DNA from 3 places in the Streptomyces sp. NBC_00637 genome. Region 1 is predicted to be linked to each of the others. Evidence: riboswitches for the same ligand, from Rfam matches in the RefSeq annotation. Region 1 holds a riboswitch; each other region holds the start of a gene.
What was found. A riboswitch is a leader RNA that binds a small molecule or an ion and turns the genes downstream of it on or off. The one in region 1 is predicted to bind cobalamin.
Positions count from the first base shown of each region.

Region 2: it holds a riboswitch for cobalamin, as region 1 does, so the genes downstream of both, OG440_RS03020 (CbtB-domain containing protein) here and OG440_RS28985 (cobalamin biosynthesis protein) in region 1, are expected to answer to the same signal.
Region 3: it holds a riboswitch for cobalamin, as region 1 does, so the genes downstream of both, OG440_RS07230 (ABC transporter substrate-binding protein) here and OG440_RS28985 (cobalamin biosynthesis protein) in region 1, are expected to answer to the same signal.

Region 1 covers NZ_CP109046.1:6,603,370-6,610,893, forward strand. Annotated here, with positions in the region: gene cobN (cobaltochelatase subunit CobN) at 1-1,028, opposite strand, end outside; gene OG440_RS28980 (cobyric acid synthase) at 1,025-2,557, opposite strand; gene OG440_RS28985 (cobalamin biosynthesis protein) at 2,554-3,552, opposite strand; cobalamin riboswitch at 3,652-3,794, opposite strand; gene OG440_RS28990 (hypothetical protein) at 3,891-4,112, opposite strand; gene OG440_RS28995 (anion permease) at 4,147-5,415, opposite strand; gene OG440_RS29000 (class II aldolase/adducin family protein) at 5,886-6,617, shown strand; gene OG440_RS29005 (alpha/beta hydrolase) at 6,704-7,524, shown strand, end outside.
Region 2 covers NZ_CP109046.1:698,557-706,080, reverse strand. Annotated here, with positions in the region: gene OG440_RS03040 (hypothetical protein) at 1-329, opposite strand, end outside; gene OG440_RS03035 (DUF1996 domain-containing protein) at 401-1,837, opposite strand; partial or broken gene OG440_RS03030 (acyl-CoA dehydrogenase) at 2,029-2,163, shown strand; gene OG440_RS03025 (enoyl-CoA hydratase/isomerase family protein) at 2,160-3,236, shown strand; cobalamin riboswitch at 3,325-3,479, shown strand; gene OG440_RS03020 (CbtB-domain containing protein) at 3,515-3,736, shown strand; gene OG440_RS03015 (CbtA family protein) at 3,759-4,523, shown strand; gene OG440_RS03010 (FAD-dependent oxidoreductase) at 4,720-5,808, shown strand; gene msrA (peptide-methionine (S)-S-oxide reductase MsrA) at 6,000-6,512, shown strand; gene OG440_RS03000 (jacalin-like lectin) at 6,648-7,524, opposite strand, start outside.
Region 3 covers NZ_CP109046.1:1,670,814-1,678,337, reverse strand. Annotated here, with positions in the region: gene OG440_RS07250 (ABC transporter ATP-binding protein) at 1-1,315, opposite strand, end outside; gene OG440_RS07245 (cobalt-precorrin-6A reductase) at 1,523-2,278, shown strand; gene OG440_RS07240 (ABC transporter ATP-binding protein) at 2,298-3,146, opposite strand; gene OG440_RS07235 (FecCD family ABC transporter permease) at 3,143-4,192, opposite strand; gene OG440_RS07230 (ABC transporter substrate-binding protein) at 4,189-5,283, opposite strand; cobalamin riboswitch at 5,344-5,469, opposite strand; gene OG440_RS07225 (HipA family kinase) at 5,628-6,542, shown strand; gene OG440_RS07220 (SelT/SelW/SelH family protein) at 6,539-6,826, shown strand; gene aceB (malate synthase A) at 6,855-7,524, opposite strand, start outside.

The DNA of each region.
Region 1 (7,524 bases):
TTGGTCGGATAGGCGGTGAAGACGAGCGCGAGCTTCTTCTCGCCGTTCGGCTTGTGCCGCAACCGGGCGTGCCGTACGGCGATCCCGGCGACGCGTCCGGCCCGCTCGGGGTCGGCGATGTACACGGGCACGTCGTCCGGGCCCTGCTCCTTGAAGGAGAAGGGGACCGTGATGATCCGCCCGTCGAACTCCGGGATGGCGACCTGCATGGCCGCGTCCATGGGGGAGAGGGCGGCGTCGGACGCCTCCCAGGCGCTCTTCGACGAGGTGAGGCACAGCCCTTGCAGCACGGGGACGTCGAGGTCGGCGAGCGCGCCGATGTCCCAGGCCTCTTCGTCCCCGCCCGCCGAGGCGTTCGACGCGTGCGTGCCGCCGGCCGCGAGGACCGTGGCGACGAGGGTGTCGGTCCGCCCGAGGATCTCGTACAGCCCCGGGTCCGCCCCGCGCAGCGAACCGCAGTACACGGGCAGGGCGTTGGCGCCGCGTGCCTCGACGGCGTCGCACAGCGTGTCCACGAAGGCGGTGTTGCCGCTCAGTTCGTGCGCCCGGTAGAAGAGCACCCCGATGGTCGGCCGGCCCTCGACGAAGGCACGCTCGCCGTGGACGCCGTACTCGGGCATCTTCCGCGGCTCGACGAACCCCTCACCGGTCAGCAGCACGGTGTCGGACAGGAACCGGGCCAGCTCGGTCAGGTTGGCGGGCCCGCCCTCGACGAGGTAGCGCAGCGCCTCCGCCACCACACCGGCGGGCACCGACGACTCCGCCATCAGCTCCGCGTCGGGCACGCTCTCGCCGCCCAGCAGCACGGTCGGCACCCCGGACGCCTTGAGCGCGGCGAGCCCGTCCTCCCAGGCCCGCTTGCCGCCGAGCAGCCGCACGACCGCGATGTCGGCGCCGTCGAGGAGCGCGGGGAGTTCCCCGGCGACATCCACCCGGGTCGGGTTGCCGATCCGGTACGAGGCACCGGAGGCGGCCCGGGCCGCCAGCAGATCGGTGTCGGCGGTCGACAACAACAACACTGTGCTCATGCGGGCGCTCCCGGTGGAATGAAAGGCAGTCCTTGCGGCGCGCCCGACTCGATGAGCCGCCAGAGCGCGTCGGTGTCCGCGTGCTGTTCGATCAGGTCGCCGAGCCGGTCGAGCTGCTCCTCGCGCAGCCCGGCGAACGAGGTGTCGGCGGCGGGCACGAAACGGCGGCCCGCGGCGGCCGCCACCTCGCGCAGGAAGGCCCGCCGGAATCCGTCCGACTCCAGTGAGCCGTGCCAGTGCGTGCCCCAGGTCTGTCCGACCCGGCAGCCGTCGAGGCTGTTGCCCCGGCCGTCGGAGAGGAACGGCTCCCCGCCGGTGACGTCGGCGACGCCGTGATGGATCTCGTACCCCTCGACCCGCTCGCCGAGGGCTTCGCCGACGGGCCGGGTGAGGGTCTTCTCGCGGGCGAACCGCACCCGGACCGGCAGGACTCCGAGTCCCCGCACCTGCCCGCGCCGGCTCTCCACGTCGTCCTCGATGTGCTCGCCGAGGATCTGGAAACCCCCGCAGACACCGAGGACGGGCCGCTGCTCGGCGACCCTGCGGAGGATGGCCTCGGCCAACCCCCGCTCGCGCAGCCACTCCAGGGCGCGCACCGTCCCCCGGGTCCCCGGGATCACCACCAGGTCGGCGTCGGCCAGTTCCTCGGGCCGGTCCACGAACCGCACGACGACGCCGGGTTCGGCGGCCAGCGCGTCCACGTCCGTGAAGTTGGACATGAGGGGGACGGCGCAGACCGCGACCCGCAGCACGTCCTCGCCGACGGGCGGGGCGGTGTTCGACTCCCGTACGGTCCCGCGCAGCGAGACCCTCAGGCCGTCCTCCTCGTCGATCCCGAGCCCGTGCCGGAACGGCAGAACGCCGTACGTCCGCCGCCCGGTGAGCCCGTGCAGCATCTCCAGGCCCGGCTCCAGCAGGGAGACGTCACCCCGGAACTTGTTGACCAGGAACCCGGCGACCAGCTCCTGGTCCTCGGGCGAGAGCAGGGCGACGGTGCCGAAGAACGAGGCGAAGACGCCGCCGCGGTCGATGTCGCCGACGACGAGCACGGGCAGCCGCGCGCCCCGCGCGATACCCATGTTCACGATGTCGGTCCGCCGCAGGTTGATCTCGGCGGGACTGCCCGCCCCCTCACAGATCACCGCGTCATACGTGCCCCGCAACTCGGCGAGGCAGTCGAGAACGGTTCCCAGGAGTTTCTGCTGACGCCCCCCGTGATACCCCCGGGCGCTCATCTCGCCCACCGGCTTGCCCAGCAGCACGACCTGACTGCTCTGTTCCCCGCCCGGCTTGAGCAGCACGGGGTTCATCAGCGCGGTCGGCTCCACCCGGCAGGCCTGCGCCTGCATGGCCTGGGCCCGCCCGATCTCGGCGCCCTCCGTCGTCACGAACGAGTTCAGGGACATGTTCTGTGCCTTGAACGGCGCGACCTTCACCCCCTGCCGCACCAGCCACCGGCAGATCCCGGCCGTGACGACGCTCTTGCCTGCGTCGGAGGTGGTGCCGGCGACGAGGAGACCCCCGCTCATGTCGTACGCCCCTTCAGCTGGTTCCTCTGATTCCTCCGGCCGCCCTGGTTCCTCGCGACGAGGCGGGTGGCGACGACGCGGGCGGCGACGGTCACGCCGAGCGCGAGCAGGCCGACGCGGCGGGAGAGCCGCGCGGCACGTTCGATGTCCGGGGCGACGACCGGGCGTCCGGCCGCGCCGTTCAGCACGGGCCGGTGCTCGACCCGACCGGCGTACGACAGGGTTCCGCCCAGCCGCACGCCGAGGGCGCCCGCGAACGACGCCTCCACCGGCCCGGCGTTGGGGCTCGGGTGCTTGCGGGCGTCGGCCCGCCAGGCCCGTACGGCACCGCGCGGATCGTCCCCCGCGACGGCGGCCAGCACGGCGGTCAGCCGGGCCCCCGGCCATCCGGCGACGTCGTCGAGGCGGGCGGCGGCCCACCCGTAGCGCAGATACCTCGGCGACCGGTGACCGACCATGGCGTCCAGGGTGTTGACGGCCCGGAACCCGACCAGACCCGGCACCCCGCCCACCGCCCCCCACACCAGCGCCCCCACGACGGCGTCGGAGGTGTTCTCGGCGACGGACTCCACGACCGCCCGGGCCATCCCGTCGGCGTCCAGCGCGTGCGGATCCCGCCCGCACAGGTGCGGCAACCGCTCCCGGGCGGCCTCGACGTCGCCGGCTTCGAGGGCCCGTCCGATCGCGCGGGCCTCCCGGACCAGCGAACTGCCCCCGACCACCGCCCAGGTGGCGGCGGAGACGAGAGCGACGGCGGCGACGGGGGAGCGGCGTACGGCGTGTTCGGCGACGGCTCCCAGGGCGACGGCCCCACCGGCGCACACGACGGCGTGCAGGGCTCCGCGTCCCCGGTCGTCCCGCCACAGCAGTCGCTCGACGGCACCGGCGGCCCGCCCGAACGCGGCGACCGGATGCCCCCGGCGCGGATCGCCGAGCAGCAGGTCGACCAGAAGGCCGGTGGCGGCGCCGTACGCGTAGAGGCGATCGGCACGCATCGGCTCAGCCGGCCGTGGGGCCGGGAAACGACCTGGTGCTGTACCTCAACTGCCGAGCGAGCATGGCGATATGTCCTCACTCAGGGTGTCCACGCCCTGGTTCGACGAGACCGGCGGCGAGAGTTCCTGGCTCCCGGGGGTTACTACCCCGGTGACAGTGGCGGGACCGCGCCGGATTCGCACCGGCTTCCTCTTCTGCCGCCGTACATGGCTCGGGCAGTCCACCATGGCCCGCAAGAGCCGTCAACTTGCTGTTGACCTGCGAGGCTGGAGTGTGCAGAACCCCACACGGAGCCGGCCGGCGGGGTGGTGAACGCCAAGGGGTGTTCGATGGTGCGTCAGGCGATGATCAGTGAGATCCCGTACGCCACCGCCGCCGCGCAGGCCGCGAAGCACGCGTAGGCACCGGTCACCGCGAGGGTGGCCGAACCACCCTGCGCCGACGCGCGTTCCTGCCGCGACAGGCCCATGACGCCGAGGGTGAACAGGGCGACGAGGCCCACGGTGATCACGAGGCTGACGCCGAAGACGGAACCGAGGGCCGCCCAGTCGATCTTCATACTGCTTCTCTTCCTTCGTACCGGGTGCGCGGGCTCAGACGGCCGCGGCCGGGGGAGCGGCCGGGGTCACTGGCTCGGGGGTGGGGGAGAGGATCGTGGCCGTCAGGTCCGTCGTGCGGGCGGCCGTGAGGTCCTCGGCCAGGGTGCCCGTGGGCGGCGGGGCGACGACGGCGATCGCCGTCGTGACGACGCCCGCCGGCTCGTCGGTTTCGTTGACGTTCGAGGCGTCGACGACCTCGCGCCGGGAGACCTTCCAGATGGCCGCGCTGGAGGCGATCAGGAAGACCGCGACGAGGGCCGTGCCCCAGTCGCCCAGGCCGGTGACGGACTCGGCGAGCGCGCCCACCAGGGCCGCCGCCGGGAGCGTCAGGCCCCACGCGACGAACATCCGGGTCGCCGTCGACCAGCGGACCACACCGCCCTTGCGGCCCAGGCCCGCGCCCATCACCGAACCGGAGACCGAGTGGGTGGTGGAGAGGGAGAAGCCGAGGTGCGAGGAGGCCAGGATGACCGTGGCCGCGCTGGTCTGGGCGGCGAAGCCCTGCTGCGGCTGGAGGTCGGTCAGGCCCTTGCCCATGGTGCGGATGATGCGCCAGCCGCCCAGGTAGGTGCCGAGCGCGATGGCCATGCCGGCGGACAGGATGACCCAGGTGGGCGGGTCGGAGTCGGGGGCGACGGCGCCGCCGGCCACCAGGGCCAGCGTGATGATGCCCATCGTCTTCTGCGCGTCGTTGGTGCCGTGGGCCAGCGAGACCAGGCCGGCCGAGGCGATCTGGCCGGCGCGGTAGCCCTTGGCCGCCGCCTTGCCGTCGGCCTTCTTGCCGAGGGTGTAGGAGAGGCGGGTCGCGAGCATCGCCGCGACACCCGCGACGATCGGTGCCGCGATCGCCGGGATCAGCACCTTGGTGACCAGGGCGTCACCATGCACCGCGCCCATACCGGCGGAGGCGATGGTGGCGCCGATCAGGCCGCCCATCAGGGCGTGCGAGGAACTGGACGGCAGGCCCACCAGCCAGGTCAGCAGGTTCCAGAGGATCGCGCCGACCAGGGCGGCGAAGATGACCTCGGGACGGATGCCGGTCTCGTCGACGAGACCCTTGGAGATCGTGTTGGCGACCTCCACCGAGAGGAAAGCGCCCACAAGGTTGAGCGCGGCGGACATGGCCACCGCGACCTTGGGTTTGAGTGCGCCGGTCGAGATGGTGGTGGCCATCGCGTTGGCGGTGTCGTGGAAACCGTTCGTGAAATCGAACGCGAGTGCGGTAACGACCACAATCGCGAGGATCAGCGAGAAGCTTTCCATTTACCCAGGCAATCGTTCGAAGTCATTGGTGTGTTGACCGTAGGCAATCTGGGTGAACGGAAGATGAACTGGGAAGGGCGTCCGGGTGTCTGTGTGAGGGGGTCGCGGCGGTGTCCCGTCCCGCCGCCCCGGCGGGCGCCGAGCGCCGTAAGGCCACCCACGTTCGGCGGGCCCGCGCGGCCGCGTCCCGGGGGCCTGGACGAGATGTCGGTCACCCGGTGGCGAGGGGTCGCCGTCCCCGTAGTTGGGCGGGCGGCAGGGAACGGCCGGCGGCGCTCCGGGCGCCCCGATTGCGTACGAAATATCCGGGCTCTTCGGCCTCCCGGCCGGGCTCTTCGGCCTCCCGGCCGGGCTCTTCGGCCTCCCGGCCGGACGAGCGCGGCCCGCGGGTCCGAGCCGCCGGAGGGTCGGTTTCCGGCCTGTCGCGCCCGCGCCCGGCGGCGGCCCGCGCCTCCTGGCAGGATCACGGCATGGCTGAGCAGCGACGCGAGCAGGGGGACGCCCGGGGTCACCGGGACGGGGCACCGGACCGGGCGCACCGGCGGGGCAGGCACGCCGGCATCGAGGAGGCGCGGGCCTGGGAGGCGCTCGTGACGGCGGCCCGCCGCACCGTGACCGACGGGCTGGTCGTCGGGACGTCCGGCAACGTCTCCGTACGTGTCGGCGACACCGTGCTGGTCACCCCGTCGGGCGTCCCCTACGAGCGGCTCACCCCGGACGACGTCACGGGCGTCGACCTCACCGGCCGGCAGGTGCTCGGAACCCTGCGCCCGACGAGCGAGCTCCCCATGCACCTCGCCGTCTACCGCACCACGGAGGCCGGGGCGGTCGTCCACACCCACGCCGTGCACGCGACCGCCGTCTCGACGCTCGTAGGCGAGCTGCCCCTCGTCCACTACATGGCGAGCGCGCTCGGCGGGCCCGTCCGGGTCGCCCCGTATGCGACGTACGGCACCGAGGAGTTGGCCGAGAACGTGCTCCGCGCCCTCGCCGGCCGCAGCGGCTGTCTTCTGCGCAACCACGGCACCCTCACCCACGGCAGCACCCTCGACCAGGCCTACGACCGCACGGCCCAGCTGGAGTGGATGTGCCGCCTGTGGCTGACGGCCTCTTCCGTTCCCGGCCTGGACCCCACCCTCCTGACGGAGGAACAGGTCGCCGAGGCGGGCGAGCGGCTGCGCGGGTACGGGCAGCGGGAGTGAGACGCCGGGCGGCGGGAAAGTGAACCGCCGTCCTCCGACGGCTCCCACCACTGGCCGGGAGCGGGGCGGGCCAGGACACTGGGCGGGTGCGCACTGTCAAAGCGGCGGCCGCCGCCGTCACCGCAGCCCTGGCCGCCGGCGCCGCCGGTGTCGCCGCAGGCCGACTGGCCAGCGACGCCGCGTTGAAGGCGCCGCCCGGCCGGCCCCTGCCCACCGAACCCCGGCTCACCGTGCACGGCACGGCCGCCGGCCGGATCACCCTCACCCGGGACCTGGCCACCCTGCGCCCCGGCACCTATGGCCTCGCGGGCAACGGCTCCCACGCGGTCGTGGGCCCCGTCCTGCCCACCGCCCCGCACTCCGCCGACACCGTCGCGCGCCGCCTGGAGCGGGTCACGCACGGCACCCTGAACCCCGGCGACGCGGTCTGGCTCACCCCCAACCTGTACGTCGGCGACCCCGGCAGCGCCCTCGGTCTCGACCACGCCGACATCGACGTCCCCGGCGAACTCGGCAACCTGCCCGCCTGGTTCGTGCCCGGTCCGCGCCGCACCTGGGTGATCGCCGTGCACGGCCTGGGCACCACCCGGGAACACGTCCTGAACGTCCTGGGCTTCCTGCACCGCCGCCGCTTCCCCGTGCTCGCCCTCGCCCATCGCGGCGACCTCGGCGCGCCCCGCTCCCCGGACGGCCTGAACCACCTGGGCCAGACCGAGTGGCGCGACCTGGACGCGGCGATGCGGTACGCCGTGCGCTACGGCGCCGAACGCGTCGTCCTGTTCGGCTGGTCCACCGGCGCGACCATGGCCCTGCGGGCCGCCGCCGACTCGGGGCTGCGCGATCTCGTCTCCGGGCTGGTGCTGGACTCCCCGGTGCTGGACTGGCGGACGACGGTGCGCGCCCTCGC
Region 2 (7,524 bases), 5.9 Mb from region 1:
CCGATGCTCGCCGTCCCGGCAGCGTGCTCGACCGCGGTCCCCGCCGCGATGCCGGCCACCGCGTCCAGGCCGGTGTAGAAGGCCGCGTACAGGAACGCGCTCACCCAGGCGACCACCGTGGCCAGGCCGGCGAGGTCCGGTCGGGGGCGGCGCCGGAGAGGGACGAGGAGGCCGACCGTGAGCAGCGGGAAGACCGGCAGCAGTGCGATGTGCAGATGTGTCCAGTCCGCGGCTGTCGCCCTGGACAGGCCGTGCGGGTGGGCGGCGCCCGCCGCGGCCAGCAGAAGGGGCGCAGCGGTGACGAGGGCGATGTTCCGGATGGTCGACACCTCGCGATCGTAGGCGCGTCACGTCACGTGAGGCGGCCGTGTAAGGGCTTCGTAAGATCTTGTGAGTCGGTTCAGCCGCAGCGGCGACCCGAGTTGATGCAGGAGACCGCCTGGTTCATGAGCCGGTCGCTCATGACGTTGATGAAGTCGTTGTGGTCCGTGACGGCGCTGTGCCGCTGTCCCTGGAAACCGTCGACGGCGAAGTCGGGTGCCGCGGGGGCCCTGTAGGTGAGCCGCATGGTCAGCTGCGGGATGGCCCTGAAGCCCCGGGCGCAGTTGCCGCCCGCGTCGGCGAAGGCGACGTGGCTGCGGTGATCGGCGCTGTCGACGTTGCGGCCGTCCCAGCAGCTCTGGAAGGCGAAGCTGCGGACCACCTTGCTGCCGGCGGGACAGATCGGGTACTTGTCGGTGAGCTGCACCCTGTTCTCGAAGCCGGTGCAGCTCCAGTGGGCGTTGGCGTTCTTGGTGCCGTTCGTGAAGGCCTTGGCGTCACCGGTGATGATCCGCAGGAAGCGGGGCATCGCCACGACCTTGCCGGTGGGGCTGCCCTGGTAACTGATCGAGACGGTCGCGGGCACCAGGATGGCTCCCTTGTTGCCCTCGGCCCCACCGCCGAGGGCATGGGCGTCGGGGCCCTGACGGGTGGTGTCCCGCAGGACGGGCCAGTAGTACGCGGACCGGTCGCCGTTGGTGCATGAGGTGCCCTGGGCGCTCAGGGACTCGTTCGTCGAGTTGAAGTCCACCTTCCGGTTGCCCACGTAGTCGTGGACATGGTGTGCCCCGTTGCTGACACCCGGAGCCACGATGTCGTTGTCCGAGTTGTGCTGTCCCTGTTTGTTCACTCCGCACCGGGAGATGAACGCTCCGGTCGAGGCGCCTGCCTGCCGGCGGACCCTGGGCACGTTCGGGGCCACCTTGGTGATGTCGACGAAGTCGGCCGCGGTGGGCCCGTCGTCGCTCCGCTCCGCGGCACCGGACCCGTTTCCCTGCTGTCCGGCGTCGCTTCCCTCGCCTCCGTCGCCCGGTGCGCCGCCCGGGCTCCGGCTCGCGGCCCCGGCCCCGGACGGATCGAGGCCGAGGGTGCAGGCGGCGAGGCCCTCCAGCCCCGAGGGCTTGGCGGCCACCCGCCCGATGGCGATGGCGATCCGTTCGATGGCCGCCGCCCTCTTGCCTTCGAGGGGGCCGAGGATCGCGTTCTGCACGAAGTTCGGGCCTCCCTCCCCACGGGTGTCCACCAGCCGCCGGTCGGCCTGCGCGGTCTGTCGGTCCAACAACTCCAGATTCCGGTCCACTTCGGTTCGCGCCTGCCGGGGAACGGCAGGCAGTGCGCCCTTCACGTCCGGGCAGCTGATCGTCCGGGCGGACCGCGTCGTGGGGGCGGCGGCGGTGACGTCGGACGCGTTCGCGGCGTAGTTCACGGCCACGAGACCGCCGCCCCCTGCCAGCAACGCCGTGACCGCCAGGATGGCGTTGCGGCGGCTTCGGCCGCGCCTGTGATCTGCTCGCATGAGGACTCCCGATTTCACGATGTGGTTCTCGGCTCGGCGGCGACGCGCGTCGCTCGTCGGCCGGGGAGCCCTCAGCCTCACCCAAGTCGGTTCTCCGCAGCCCTTGTCGAGGCCGTGCGTCATGGACACGTAAGAACTGTGCGCGGCGGCCGTGACACCGTCGCGTCGGGTCGGCTTCCCACGTCGGCGGCGGGGGCCGGCGCTACCGCGGCCACCACGGAGCAGGGAAGATCGTCCCTGACCTGTGTGCCCGGCGGATCCTGGAAGGAAGCAACGAGATCATGCACGTCCATGTGGCCCGTGGCCTGACGGAGGTATCCGGATGAACGACGTCGAGGACCCCGTCCTGCTGCACACCGCCGGCCGGGCCGGCCACATCACGCTCAACCGGCCGAGGGCCATCAACGCCCTGAACCACGCGATGGTGCGCCGGATCGACGAGGCGCTGACCGCCTGGGAACGCGACCCGGCCGTCGAGACCGTCGTCCTCTCCGGCGCGGGGGAGCGCGGCCTGTGCGCGGGCGGCGACATCCGCGCCGTGCACGACGACGCCCGCGACGGCGACGGCACCGCGTCGGCCGCCTTCTGGCGCGACGAGTACCGCCTCAACGCGCGCATCGCCCGCTGTCCGAAGCCCTACGTCGCCCTGATGGACGGCATCGTGATGGGCGGCGGTGTCGGCGTCTCGGCGCACGGCGGCTTCCGGGTGGTCACCGAACGGTCGAGGATCGCCATGCCCGAGACCGGCATCGGCTTCGTGCCCGACGTCGGCGGCACCTACCTGCTCGCCCGCGCGCCGGGCGAACTGGGCACCCATCTCGCCCTGACGGGTGCGCAGATCGGCGCGGGGGACGCGGTGTCGTGCGGACTCGCCGACCACTTCGTACCGTCCGCCTCGCTGCGCGACTTGGTCGACGACCTCGCCGACCTGCCCGTACGGGAAGCCCTGAACCGTCATGTACATCCCCTGCCGGAAGGGGAGTTGGCCGGCCGGCGGGAGTGGATCGACTCCTGTTACGCGGCCGGCACCGTCGAGGAGATCGTCCGACGGCTGTTCGCCCACGGCGACCCGGCGGCGAAGGAGACCGCCGAGATTCTGCTGACCAGGTCGCCCACCACGCTCAAGGTCACCCTGGTCGCCCTGCGCCGTGCCCGGCGACTCTGCACGCTGGAGCGGGTGCTGGAGCAGGAGTACCGCGTCTCCTGCGCGGCCCTGACCACACCCGACCTGGTCGAGGGCATCCGCGCCCAGGTCATCGACAAGGACCGCAGGCCGCGTTGGTCGCCGGCCACCCTCGCCGAGGTCACGGAGGCCGACGTGGAGCGCTATTTCACCCCGCTCGGCGAACGTGAACTCCGGCTCGCCGCAACGGACATCACCGGGGAGGCCGCCGGGTGAGCGGAACCGGCGCGGCGGGCGCGACCGGCGTGGTGATCCGGGCCACCCCGCCGTGGAGAGCGGCATCACGGCAGGTGGGGCGGTATTGGCCGACGGCCCGACACGCGGTACCGTCGCTCTGATATCGACGACGGCGAGACGGAAGCCGGTGAGAATCCGGCACGGTCGCGCCACTGTGGACGGTGCATCCCGTAAGGGAGCGCATCGCGAGTCAGACCCGTGGCCGTCGTCATGTGCACCACCGAGATGGGACGCGAACTCCCAGAGGAGGTCTTGCCATGGCGCAGCATGTCGCCCAGCCGACTACCACCACGCCCGTCGTACCGGCCAAGTTGCCGTTGAAGGACATCGCCCCCTGGGCGGTCTTCTTCGGTGTCCTGATGCTCGTTCTGCTCTACTTCGTCGGCGCGGAGCAAGGCGCGACCGCCGTCGTCTCCGGCGAGGACGTTCACGAGTGGGTGCATGACGCACGCCACCTGCTCGGCTTCCCCTGCCACTGACGAGGGGAACCCCAGCACACCCATGAACTCCGCAACGGTAAGAAATCTGCTCGTGCGGGGCATGCTCGCCGGCCTCGCCGCCGGCGTGCTCGCCCTGATCGTCGCCTATTTCCTCGGTGAGCCGAACGTCGACAGCGCGATCGGCTTCGAGGAGTCCCACGCCTCCGCCCACGCACACGAGCACGAGGTCGAACTCGTCTCCCGCAGCCTCCAGTCCACCGCCGGCCTCGCCACCGGTGTGCTGTTCTACGGGGTGGCCTTCGGCGGCATCGCCGCCCTCGCCTTCTGCTTCGCCCTCGGCCGCACAGGCCGCTTCACCCCGCGGGCCACGGCCCTCCTGCTGGCGGGGACCGCCCTGCTCGCCGTGTACGTCGTGCCGTTCCTGAAGTACCCGGCGAACCCGCCCGCGGTCGGCGACGGCGACACCATCGGCAAGCGGACCACGCTCTACTTCCTGATGATGGTGCTCAGCGTGCTCCTCGCGGTGGCGGCGGTGATCGTGGGCAAGCGGCTCGCACCGAAGCTGGGCACCTGGTACGCCACCGTCGTCGCCGTCCTCGGCTTCGTGCTCGTCATCGGGCTCGCCTACGCGTTCCTGCCGGCCGTCGACGAGGTGCCGAGCGACTTCCCGGCGGCCCTGCTGTGGCGGTTCCGCCTGTCCGCCCTCGCCATGCAGGTCACGCTCTGGGGCGGCTTCGGCCTCGTCTTCGGCGAACTGGCCGAACGGCTGCTGCACCCCGCGCCCGCCACGCTGAGCGCGGGCACCCCGGCGGTCGCCCCACGGTGACCTGACCGGCAGAGCGATACGCCGAGGGGGCCCACGGAACCGTCCGGGGGCCCCCTCGCGTTCCCGGGCCAGGAGGGTCGGCGGCGCCCGGACCTGCCCCGCCTGGAACCCGAGGATCCGGTCGCCCTTACGATCGAGTGGGCAGCCAAGGCCCGCGGTCCGCTCGCGGGCACCCACTGGATTCCCGGGAGGGACTGTGATCGCCGTCGTCGGCGCCGGGCTCATGGGCGCGGCCACCGCCTGGCAGCTGGCCCGCAGGGGCCACGAGGTCACGCTCGTCGATGCGTACGACGTGGGCCACCGAAACGGCAGCTCGCACGGCAGTTCGCGGATCTTCCGGCGGGCCTACGCCGACCCCTTCTACGTACGGTTGACCGGACTGGCGCACGAGCGGTGGCGGGAGCTGGAGGACGACGGCTCGACCTCGTTGCTGCGTACGACCGGCGGGCTCGACATGGGCGAGGACCGCGACCCGAAGGCGATCGCGGACCTGCTCGGGGCGGCCGGCGTGCGCCACGAACTCCTCGGCCCGCGAGCCGCCGCGGAACGCTGGCCGTACATCCGTGTCACCGGTCCGGTGCTCCACCACCCGGAGGCGGGCGTGATCAACGCCGACGACACCGTCGCCACCTGCGTACGGCGGGCGATCGCCCACGGGGCGCGGGCCGTGTTCGGCACCCGCGTCATCGGCATCGACGTCCGGGGGAACGCGCGGGTGCGCCTGCGCACCGACGACGGCCGCGAGATCGTCGCCGACACGGTGGTGATCGCGGCCGGTGCCTGGCTGCCCGAAATCGGACTGCCCTTCGCCCTGCCGCCGTTGGCGGTGACCCAGCAGCAGGTCTTCCACTTCCGGCAGCGGGACCCCTCCGTCGAGTGGCCGACCCTGGTCTGGGACGGGGAGCTTCAGCTGTACGGCCTGCCGTCCGGAAGCGACGGGGGCCCGCTGCCCGCGGTCAAGGTCGCCGAGCACGACCGTGGGACCCCGGCCACCGCCCGCACCCGCAGCGGGGTGGCCGACCCGTCGTCGCGGACACGCGTGAGCGGCTTCGTCCGCGACCGCCTCCCGGGCCTCGAACCCGACCCGGTCGCCGAGGCGACCTGTCTCTACACCACCACCCCGGACGAGGACTTCGTCCTGGACCGCCACGGCCCCTTCGTCGTCGTCTCCCCGTGCTCCGGGCACGGCGCGAAGTTCACGCCGCTCATCGGCGCGATGGCCGCCGACCTCGCCACCGGCCGCGTCGAGCCCCTTCCCCGCTTCCGCCTGGGACGCGCGGCCTAGGGCGGTCGGCAGGCGGGGCCGCCTTGACGGTGGCGGAACCGTTGCCCGCGCCCGAGGCGGCCGGGCCGATCGCGTGGGTGCGGAATTGTTCAGGCCTCTCACGTGCTGTTGTATCCACGAAGGCTGGGTCGTCCACGGTGTGCGCGCGAGCAGCGCGAGGGGCCGGGGCGAGAGAGACGGAAGGTGCTGAGATGGCAACGCAGACGCAGAGGGCCGTGCTGGCGGGCGGATGCTTCTGGGGGATGCAGGACTTGATCCGCAGGCTCCCGGGGGTGACGGCGACCCGGGTCGGATACACCGGCGGTGACGTGCCGAACGCCACCTACCGTCACCACGGCACCCACGCGGAGGCCATCGAGATCCTCTTCGACCCCGAGCAGACCGACTACCGCACGCTCCTGGAGTTCTTCTTCCAGATCCACGACCCGAGCACCGCGAACCGCCAGGGCAACGACATCGGCCTCAGCTACCGCTCGGCGATCTACTACGTGGACGACGAGCAGAAGCGGGTCGCCGAGGACACCATCGCGGACGTGGACGCCTCCGGACTGTGGCCGGGCAAGGCCGTCACCGAGGTCGAGCCGGCAGGCCCCTTCTGGGAGGCCGAGCCGGAGCACCAGGACTACCTGGAGCGTTACCCCGACGGCTACACCTGCCACTTCCCGCGCCCGGGATGGCGGCTCCCGGCCCGCACGCAGGGCTGAACCGTCCCGCCGACGGCACCGTCGCTCCACCGTGCCGGAGGCCGATGCCGGGCGGCGTCCATCGGGGACGCCGGCCGGCGCGCCACGCGGCGACGGCACTGAAGGCCGTCGCCGCGTGGCGTGTGCGCGGGCCGGTCAGCGCTTCGTGTAGAGGAGGCCGAGCTTGTCGATCTCGTCGCCGGAGCGTCCGTGGAAGCCGGCGACCTGCCACCCCGACGGCGCGGTGCGCGTCACGCAGTCGGACGTGGTGGTCCCGCCGGCCAGGCTCCTGCCGAGGCTGGTGTCGAACCTGGCGTAGAAGATCCGGGTACGGCCGTCCTTCTGGCCCTGGCACAGCCGGGCGGAGGTGATGTATTCCCCGCTGCCCAGGGTCAGGGACGACAGGGTGCCTCCGGTGCCGCCGTGGGTGAGCACCCGACCGTTGTCGAGCGTCAGGCCGACGCCGTCGACGCGCGAGCCGCCGCGCAGCGAGAGGCCGGTGACCCGGGCGCCGGCCGGCACGGCGTCGATGTCGGTGTAGTAGTCGCCGTGCGGACCGCCGTACTGGTCGCTGAGCTGGAAGTCCGCGTTGCGCGACCAGGAGAAACCGACCGCGATGGGGTCGTGGTCGGACAGCATGAGACCGTCGTCCGTGAGGAACGCGGCGTGTTCGTTGCGGTAGGACGTGGCATCGAGCGACACGAGTTTGCTGCCGCGGTAGAGGACCTTGTCGACGACCTCGCAGGTGTCGGGCACGGTGGGCCCGCTCTGGTCGCAGACGAGGGCGTCGCTGCCCTTGGCCGGCGGGGTGCCGCCGCGGATGAGTTGCACCCAGGCGTCGGTCAGTCCGTTGGCGGCGGCGAACTCGGCGATGGTGTCGCCGGTGCGGGTGTAGCGGGTGTTGGTGTCGCCCATGACGACGACGGCGTTGCCCGCCGAGTGCGTGGTGATGAAGCCCGTCAGCTGAGCGAGGTTGTCGGCGCGCGCGGTCAGGTCGCCGTCGTTGGTGCCCGCGTTGGTGTGCAGGTTGTAG
Region 3 (7,524 bases), 4.9 Mb from region 1:
CCGCTGCCGGGCCGCTCCACGGCTCCGTCCCCGGCGCCACGTTCGCGGCCAGCGAGCCGTCGAACAGCACGGCGTCATGGGCGGCCACCAGCACGGCCGCCCGCAGTTCGGCCGGATCGAGCCGGGTCAACGGCACGCCGTCCAGTTCGACCGACCCGGACTCCGGGTCGGTCTCCCGGCCCAGGCAGCGCAACAGGGCCTCGGCCGAGGCCGGATCCGTCACGGCGATCCCGGTCAGCCGTCCGGCCGGCACGTCGAGGTCGACACCGTCGGTTCCGCCGAGCCGCACCCCGCGCAGTCGCAGCTCCCCGCGCACCGGGTCCGGCACCGGATCCCCGCCGCCCACCACGGCGGGTGCCGCGGCGAGGACCTCCGCGACCCGGGCGGCCGAGGCCCGGCCCTGCGCCAGTTCGGCGTTGACCCAGGCGAACGTCTCCAACGGCCCCAGCAGGAACAGCGCGAGACCCACCGCGGACACCAACTGCCCCAGGGTGAGCGAGCCTTCGAGCGCGAGTCGTCCGCCGACGAGCGCTATCAGCGCGATGAAGCCGCCGGTCAGGGCCAGGACGAGTCCCGTCTGCCAGGACTCGGCGCGGGCCGCGCGCAGGGTGGCCGCGAGGGAGGCCCGGCTGGTCCGGCGGTACCGCTCGACGGCCGCCTGCTGAGCGCCCAGTCCCTTCAGCACCCGAAGCCCGGCCACCAGGTCGGCGGCCACTCCCGAGGCGTGCGCGGCCCGGTCCTGCTCGGCCTCGCTGCGACGCTCCAGCGGCTTGCTCAGCAGATGTCCCAGCCACAGCAGCACCGGCGTGCCGAGCAGCACGATCAGTCCGAGCGGCACGGACGTCAGCAGCAGCCACACGGCGCTGACGGTGATGCCCGCCACCGCCCATATCCCGCTCATCAAGGCCATGTTGACCGCGCCGACGCGCTTGGCGTCCTCGGTGGCGACGTTAGCCAGCTCGCCGGGCAGCCGTCCCTCCTCGGCTCCGCCGCGGGCGTCGAGCACCCGGCGCACGATCGCCAGGCGGAGGGTGTGCGCGGCCTCTTCGGCACCGCGTTCACCGGCCCGCGCGCCCAGCCGGAAACTCCACGACAGCGCCACGTACATGACGGCCAGGACGGCCAGCCAGAGGGCGAGCCGCCCGGCGTCCTGCCCGGCCACGGCCTGGTCGATGACGACACCGATGAGCACCGGTACCAGGGCTTCCCCCAGTTGGTGCACACACCCGAGTGCCGCCCCGAGGCCGACGCGCCGCGCCTGGCCCCTGACCGAGCGCCTCAGGACGGCCCGCCCCGGCTGTTCCCCTGATCTCACCAGCCACCCTCCGGAAACCGGTCAACTTAGGCAAGGCTACTCTAAGTAGAGCCGCGTGAGTCAATGCCCTGTCGGCCGCCGCGCCGCGCGGAGCACTCCCGGACGCGACACCGGTCCGGCCGGGCCGGCGCCCGTGTGCTTCAGTGAAGCGCCGCGGCCGACCGGGCCGCGCCGCTCGGACCTCGCATCCGGAAGGGACCCGACCTCGTGCACGTACTGATCCTGGGCGGGACCACCGAGGCCCGCCGCCTCGCCGAACTCCTGGCGGCCGACGCCGTGCCCGGACTGCGCGTGACGACCTCCCTGGCCGGACGGGTGGCCGCGCCCCGGCTGCCGCCCGGCGAGGTGCGCGTGGGCGGCTTCGGCGGGGCCGAGGGACTGGCGGCGTGGCTGGGCGAGCGGCGGGTCGACGCGCTCGTCGACGCCACCCACCCCTTCGCCTCGGTCATCGGCCGCAACGCGGCGCGGGCCGCGGCCGACGCCCGGGTGCCGCTCCTCGCGCTGCGCCGCCCGGGCTGGGTCCCGGTGGCGGGCGACGTCTGGCACGAGGCCGGTTCCCTGGCGGAGGCCGCCGGGCTGCTGCCCTCGCTCGGCCGGCGGGTGTTCCTCACCACCGGGCGCCTGGGGCTGGCCGCCTTCGCCGACCTGGACGACCTGTGGTTCCTCGTACGGTCCGTCGACCCGCCCGAGGCGCCGGTCCCGTCCCGCATGGAGGTGGTGCTCGACCGCGGGCCCTTCACGCTCGCCGGGGAGCGCGAACTGCTGCGCCGGCACCGCGTCGACGTCGTCGTGACCAAGGACAGCGGGGGAGCGGCCACCGCCCCGAAACTGACCGCCGCCCGCGCGGCGGGGCTGCCCGTGGTCGTGGTGCGCAGACCGCCGGTCCCCGCGGGCGTCCGGGTCGTGGCCGAGCCGGAACAGGCCCTGGAATGGCTCAGGGGCACGGAACGGCGGCGAGGGTAGGAACCCGGCCGACGCCGCGTCAGAGGGACGGTACGGCGCCCAGGAAGCGGATGTGCGGGCGGCCGTCGGGGCCGTCGGCGGTGACGGCGGCCCGGACGCCGTAGACGTCGGCGACGAGGGCCTCGGTGAGGACCTCGTACGGGCTGCCGCAGGCCACCACGCGACCCTCCTTGAGGACGACGAGCCGGTCGCAGTACATCGCGGCCAGGTTGAGGTCGTGCAGCGCGACGACGCTGGTGACGCGGAGTTCGGTGATCAGGGCCAGCAGGGCGAGCTGGTGCCGGACGTCCAGGTGGTTGGTGGGCTCGTCCAGGAGGAGCTCGCGGGGTTCCTGGGCGAGGGCGCGGGCGATCTGGACGCGCTGGCGTTCGCCCCCGGAGAGGGAGTGCCAGGGCCGGTGGGCCTTGTCGGCGAGCCCGGTACGGGCCAGCGCGGCGCGGACGGCCTCCTCGTCGGCGGCGGAGGCCGGGGCCCAGGCGCGCCGGTGCGGGATCCTGCCCAGCCGTACGACGTCGAGGACGCTCAACGCGAGCTGGGTGTCGCTCTGTTGCTCGACGACGGCGACGCGCCGGGCGAGGGCGCGGCGGCTCATCCGGGGCAGCGGGCACGCGTCGAGGGTGACGACGCCGGAGTCCGGGGCGAGCACGCCGGCGAGCAGGCGCAGCAGGGTGGACTTGCCCGAGCCGTTCGGGCCGAGCAGGCCGGTGACGGCGCCGGGGCGGGGCGTCAGACTGACCCCGTCGAGTATCAGGGTGCCGCCGGCGGCGCGGGTGACCCTATCGGCACGCAGCCCCTCAAGGCCGGGGGTCCCGGAGCCGGTCGACTTGGAACCGGCCGACTCGGAACCTGCCGCCTCGGGGCCGGTCATCGGGTGCCCTTCGCGCGGTACAGGACGGCGACGAACGCCGGGACGCCGATGAGGGAGGTCACCACGCCCACCGGCACCTCCTGCGGGGCGAGCGCGGTGCGGGCGAGGGTGTCGACCCAGACCAGGAACACCGCGCCGGTCAGGGCGGTGGCGGGCAGCAGCCGGGTGTGGCCGGGGCCGGTGAGGGCGCGGGCGGCGTGCGGGAGGACCAGGCCGACGAAGCCGATCGCCCCGGCCGAACTCACCAGGGTGGCGGTGAGCAGCGCGGTGGTGCACAGCAGCACCAGCCGGGTGCGGGCCACGGAGACGCCGAGGGAGAGGGCCGCGTCCTGCCCGAAGGCGAACGCGTCCAGCGTCGTGGCGTGGCCCAGACAGACCACCAGCGCCACGACCAGCGCGGCCGCGCCGACGCTCACGTCCGTCCAGTCGGCGCCGCTGAGCGAGCCGAGCAGCCAGAACAGGATGCCGCGGGTCGTCTCCGCGTCGGCGGCCGTCATCACCACGAAGGAGGTCAGCGCGGAGAACAGCTGCATGGCGGCGACTCCGGCGAGGACCACCCGGTCCGTGGTGCCGCCGAGGGTGTGGCTGAGCAGCAGCACCAGCGCGAAGGAGACCAGCGCGCCGAGGAAGGCGCCACCGGAGACCGACAGAAGGCCGCCGCCCGCGCCGAGGACGACGACCAGCACCGCGCCGGTCGAGGCGCCGGAGGAGACCCCGAGGACGAAGGGGTCGGCGAGCGGGTTGCGCAGCAGGGACTGCATCACGGCCCCGCAGACCGCCAGGCCGGCGCCGCACACCGCGGCGAGCAGCGTGCGCGGCAGCCGCAGGTTCCACACGATGCCGTCCCGCAGCGGTGTCAACTCGGCCTGTCCCCACCCGAGATGGGCGGCGACCGCGGACCACACGTCACCGACGGCGATGTCCGCGGGACCGATGGTGATGGCCACGGCGACCGAGGCGCACAGCGACGCGAGACCGGACGCCCACAGCAGCGCGCGGCGCGGTCCGCCGACGGCCGCCGCCGTGGACGCCGGTGCGCCGGTCATTTCGCGAGGCCGTGAGCGCGCAGCGCCGCCGCCACCCGCTCGATGCCCTCGACGGTCCTGATGGTCGGGTTCATGGACTGTCCGGACACCAGCACGTACCGCTTCTCGCGCACCGCGCTCATGTTCCTGGTGACCGGGTTCGACTCCAGGAACGCGATCTTCCCGGCCGCGCTCTCCGCCGTCTGCCGGCGCCGGGTCAGGTCGCCGAGGACGAGGAGGTCGGGGTCGCGGTCGGCGACGGTCTCCCAGTCGACCTGGGGCCACTCCTCCTCGGTGTCGTCGAAGGCGTTCTTCGCGCCGAGCTCGTGCGTGACGATGCCCGGAGCGCCGCAGCAGCCCGCGGCATACGGCGACTGGGAGTTGGCGAACCAGTACATGAGGGTCACGCCCCGGGCGTCGAGGCCGGCGGTGGCCTCGGCCACCCGCTTCCTCAGTTCGGCGACGAGCCGCTCGCCGCGCTCGCGGACGCCGAAGACCTCGGCCAGGTCGCGGACTTCGCCATAGACCGCGTCCAAGGTCAGCGGCTCGGTGCGGACGCCGTCGCCGTCGCCGCTGTTGTCCTTGCCGACGCAGTCGGAGGGGGAGAGGTAGGTGGGTACGCCGAGTTTCTCGAACTCCTCGCGGGGCGCGACCCCGCCCTTGCCGAGGGTGGAGGCGAACGAGGCGGCGACGAAGTCGGGTTCGGTGTCCAGCACCGTCTCGAAGGAGGGGGCGTTGTCGGCGAGGCGCCTCACCTTCGCGTTCGCCTTCTCCAGGCCCTCGGCCACCGGGTCGGTCCAGGTGGCCGTGCCCACCATGCGGTCGGCCAGCCCGAGGGAGAGCATGATCTCGGTCGTGCCCTGGTCGAGGGAGACGGCCCGCCGCGGCGGACCGTCGACCGCGACCCGCTGCCCGCAGTTGTCGAGAACGACCGGACGGCCGGCGGCCTCGCTCCCGCCCGCCGAAGCGGAGGTGCCCGCCGGACCGGCCGCCGGACCGGTGGAGCCGCAGCCCGTCAGCAGCAGGGCACCGGCCAGGAACAGGACGGCGGGACGGGCGGGGCGGACGGCACGTGCGAACGGCACAGGGTTCCTTCGGCGTCGAGGGCTCATGCGCGAAGCCCGGTCGTACGGTGCTCCCCCCGGCCGTCCTGCGGCAGCGGGGGCGCCAGCAGGTCTTCGGACTCGGGGTCACCCGGACGAGGCGCCTTCCCGGACCGCGTACGCCGTCCAGTGGCCGATACCCCGCCCGTCGCCCTCACCGCTGCGCGTCAGCTCCGGATTCGCACCGGATTCCCTGACCCGTGCACACCTGCGTGCGCACATGGGTTCGACTGGCCTTGGCAAGCTACCACACGCCACCCGGGCCGCCCGCGGGCCGTTTCGTACGGGGATCGGACCTCTCGCCGACCGTCACGCCTGGTTACTATGCTCACCCGGGCCAGAGGGAGGCAGGCATGTTGACCGAGGTCACAGCGACCCGCTACCTCGCTCCGCTGCGAGCGGGCGGCTCGGTGCCCGCCGTCGTCGAGGCCGACGACCTGGGCACCTACGTCGTGAAGTTCACGGGCTCCGCGCAGGGCCGCAAGGCGCTCGTCGCCGAGGTGATCGTCGGCGAGCTGGCGCGTGCGCTCGGGCTGCGCTTTCCCGAACTGGTCCTGGTCCACTTCGACCCGGCGATCGCGGCGGACGAACCGCACCAGGAGGTACGGGACCTGCACGCCGCGAGCGCGGGACTCAACCTCGGGATGGACTTCCTGCCGGGCGCGGCGGACTTCACGCCGGAGGTCGCGGAGGCCTTCCCGGTGGAGCCGCTGGAGGCGGGGCGGATCGTCTGGCTGGACGCCCTGACGGTGAACGTCGACCGGACGGTCCACAGCTCCAACCTGATGGTCTGGCCGACGTTCGGCACCGTCCCGCCGCGGCTGTGGCTCATCGACCACGGCGCCGCCCTCGTCTTCCACCACCGCTGGGACGGCGCCGACCCCGGGAAGCCCTACGACTTCCGTCACCACGCCCTCGGCCGCAATGCCCCGGACACCCGGGCGGCCGACGCCGAGCTGGCGCCCCGGGTGACCGAGGAGCTGCTGCGCCGGATCGTGGCGGAGGTACCGGACGCCTGGCTGGCCGGCGAAGCGGGGTTCGCGACCCCGGACGCGGTCCGCGAGGCGTATGTGCGCCACCTCCACGCGCGCGTGCGGGCCTCCGCGGCCTGGCTGCCCACCGACTTCCCCGACCCGCGGGAACTCGCCGCCGACGAGGCCCGGCGCGCGGCGCGAACACGGCAAGGACGGCCCGACTGGCTCAAGCGGGTCCCCGACCTGCACGGCAGGCCGGCCGCGGAACAGGATTGGTCGGTGCACCTCGGATGAGCGGATCGAGTGACGCGAGCGCGCGGGTCGAGATCGAGTACTGCACCCAGTGCCGTTGGCTGCCGCGCGCGGCCTGGCTGGCGCAGGAGCTGCTCACGACCTTCGAGGCCGAGCTGACGGAACTCGCCCTGAAGCCCGGCACGGGCGGCGTCTTCGTCGTGCGGGTGAACGACGAGGTGGTCTGGGACCGCCGCGAACAGGGTTTCCCGGAGCCCACGGCGGTGAAGAAGCTCGTACGCGACCGAGTGGCCCCGGGGAAGTCCCTGGGCCACTCGGAGAGATGAGCGTGCGGGTCGGTGCCGGTGCCGGTGCTCAGCCCCTCAGCTGCTCGTAGGCGGGCAGGGTGAGGAAGTCCGCGTAGTCCTCGTCGAGGGCGACCGTCAGCAGCAGGTCGTGCGCCTGCTGCCAGTGGCCGGCCGCGAAGGCCTCCTCGCCGATCTCCGCGCGGATCGCCGCCAGTTCCCGGGCCGCCACCTCGCGGGCCAGCTCCGGCGTGGCCTTCACCGTGGTCCCGTCGTGCTCGAACTCCACTCCGGCGTTGATCCACTGCCAGATCTGCGAGCGGGAGATCTCGGCGGTGGCCGCGTCCTCCATCAGGTTGAAGATGGCGACCGCGCCCAGGCCGCGCAGCCAGGCCTCGATGTAACGGATGCCGACCTGCACGGCGTTGACCAGGCCCGGGTACGTCGGCCTCGCCTCCAGGGAGTCGACGGCGATCAGGTCGGCCGCCTTGACGTCGACGTCCTCGCGCAGCCGGTCCTTCTGGTTCGGCCGGTCGCCGAGCACGGCGTCGAAGGAGGCCATGGCGATCGGCACCAGGTCCGGGTGGGCCACCCACGACCCGTCGAAACCGTCCTTCGCCTCACGGTCCTTGTCCGCCTTGACCTTCTCGAAGGCGATCTTGTTGACCTCCTCGTCGCGGCGGGACGGGATGAAGGCCGCCATCCCGCCGATGGCGTGCGCGCCGCGCTTGTGGCAGGTG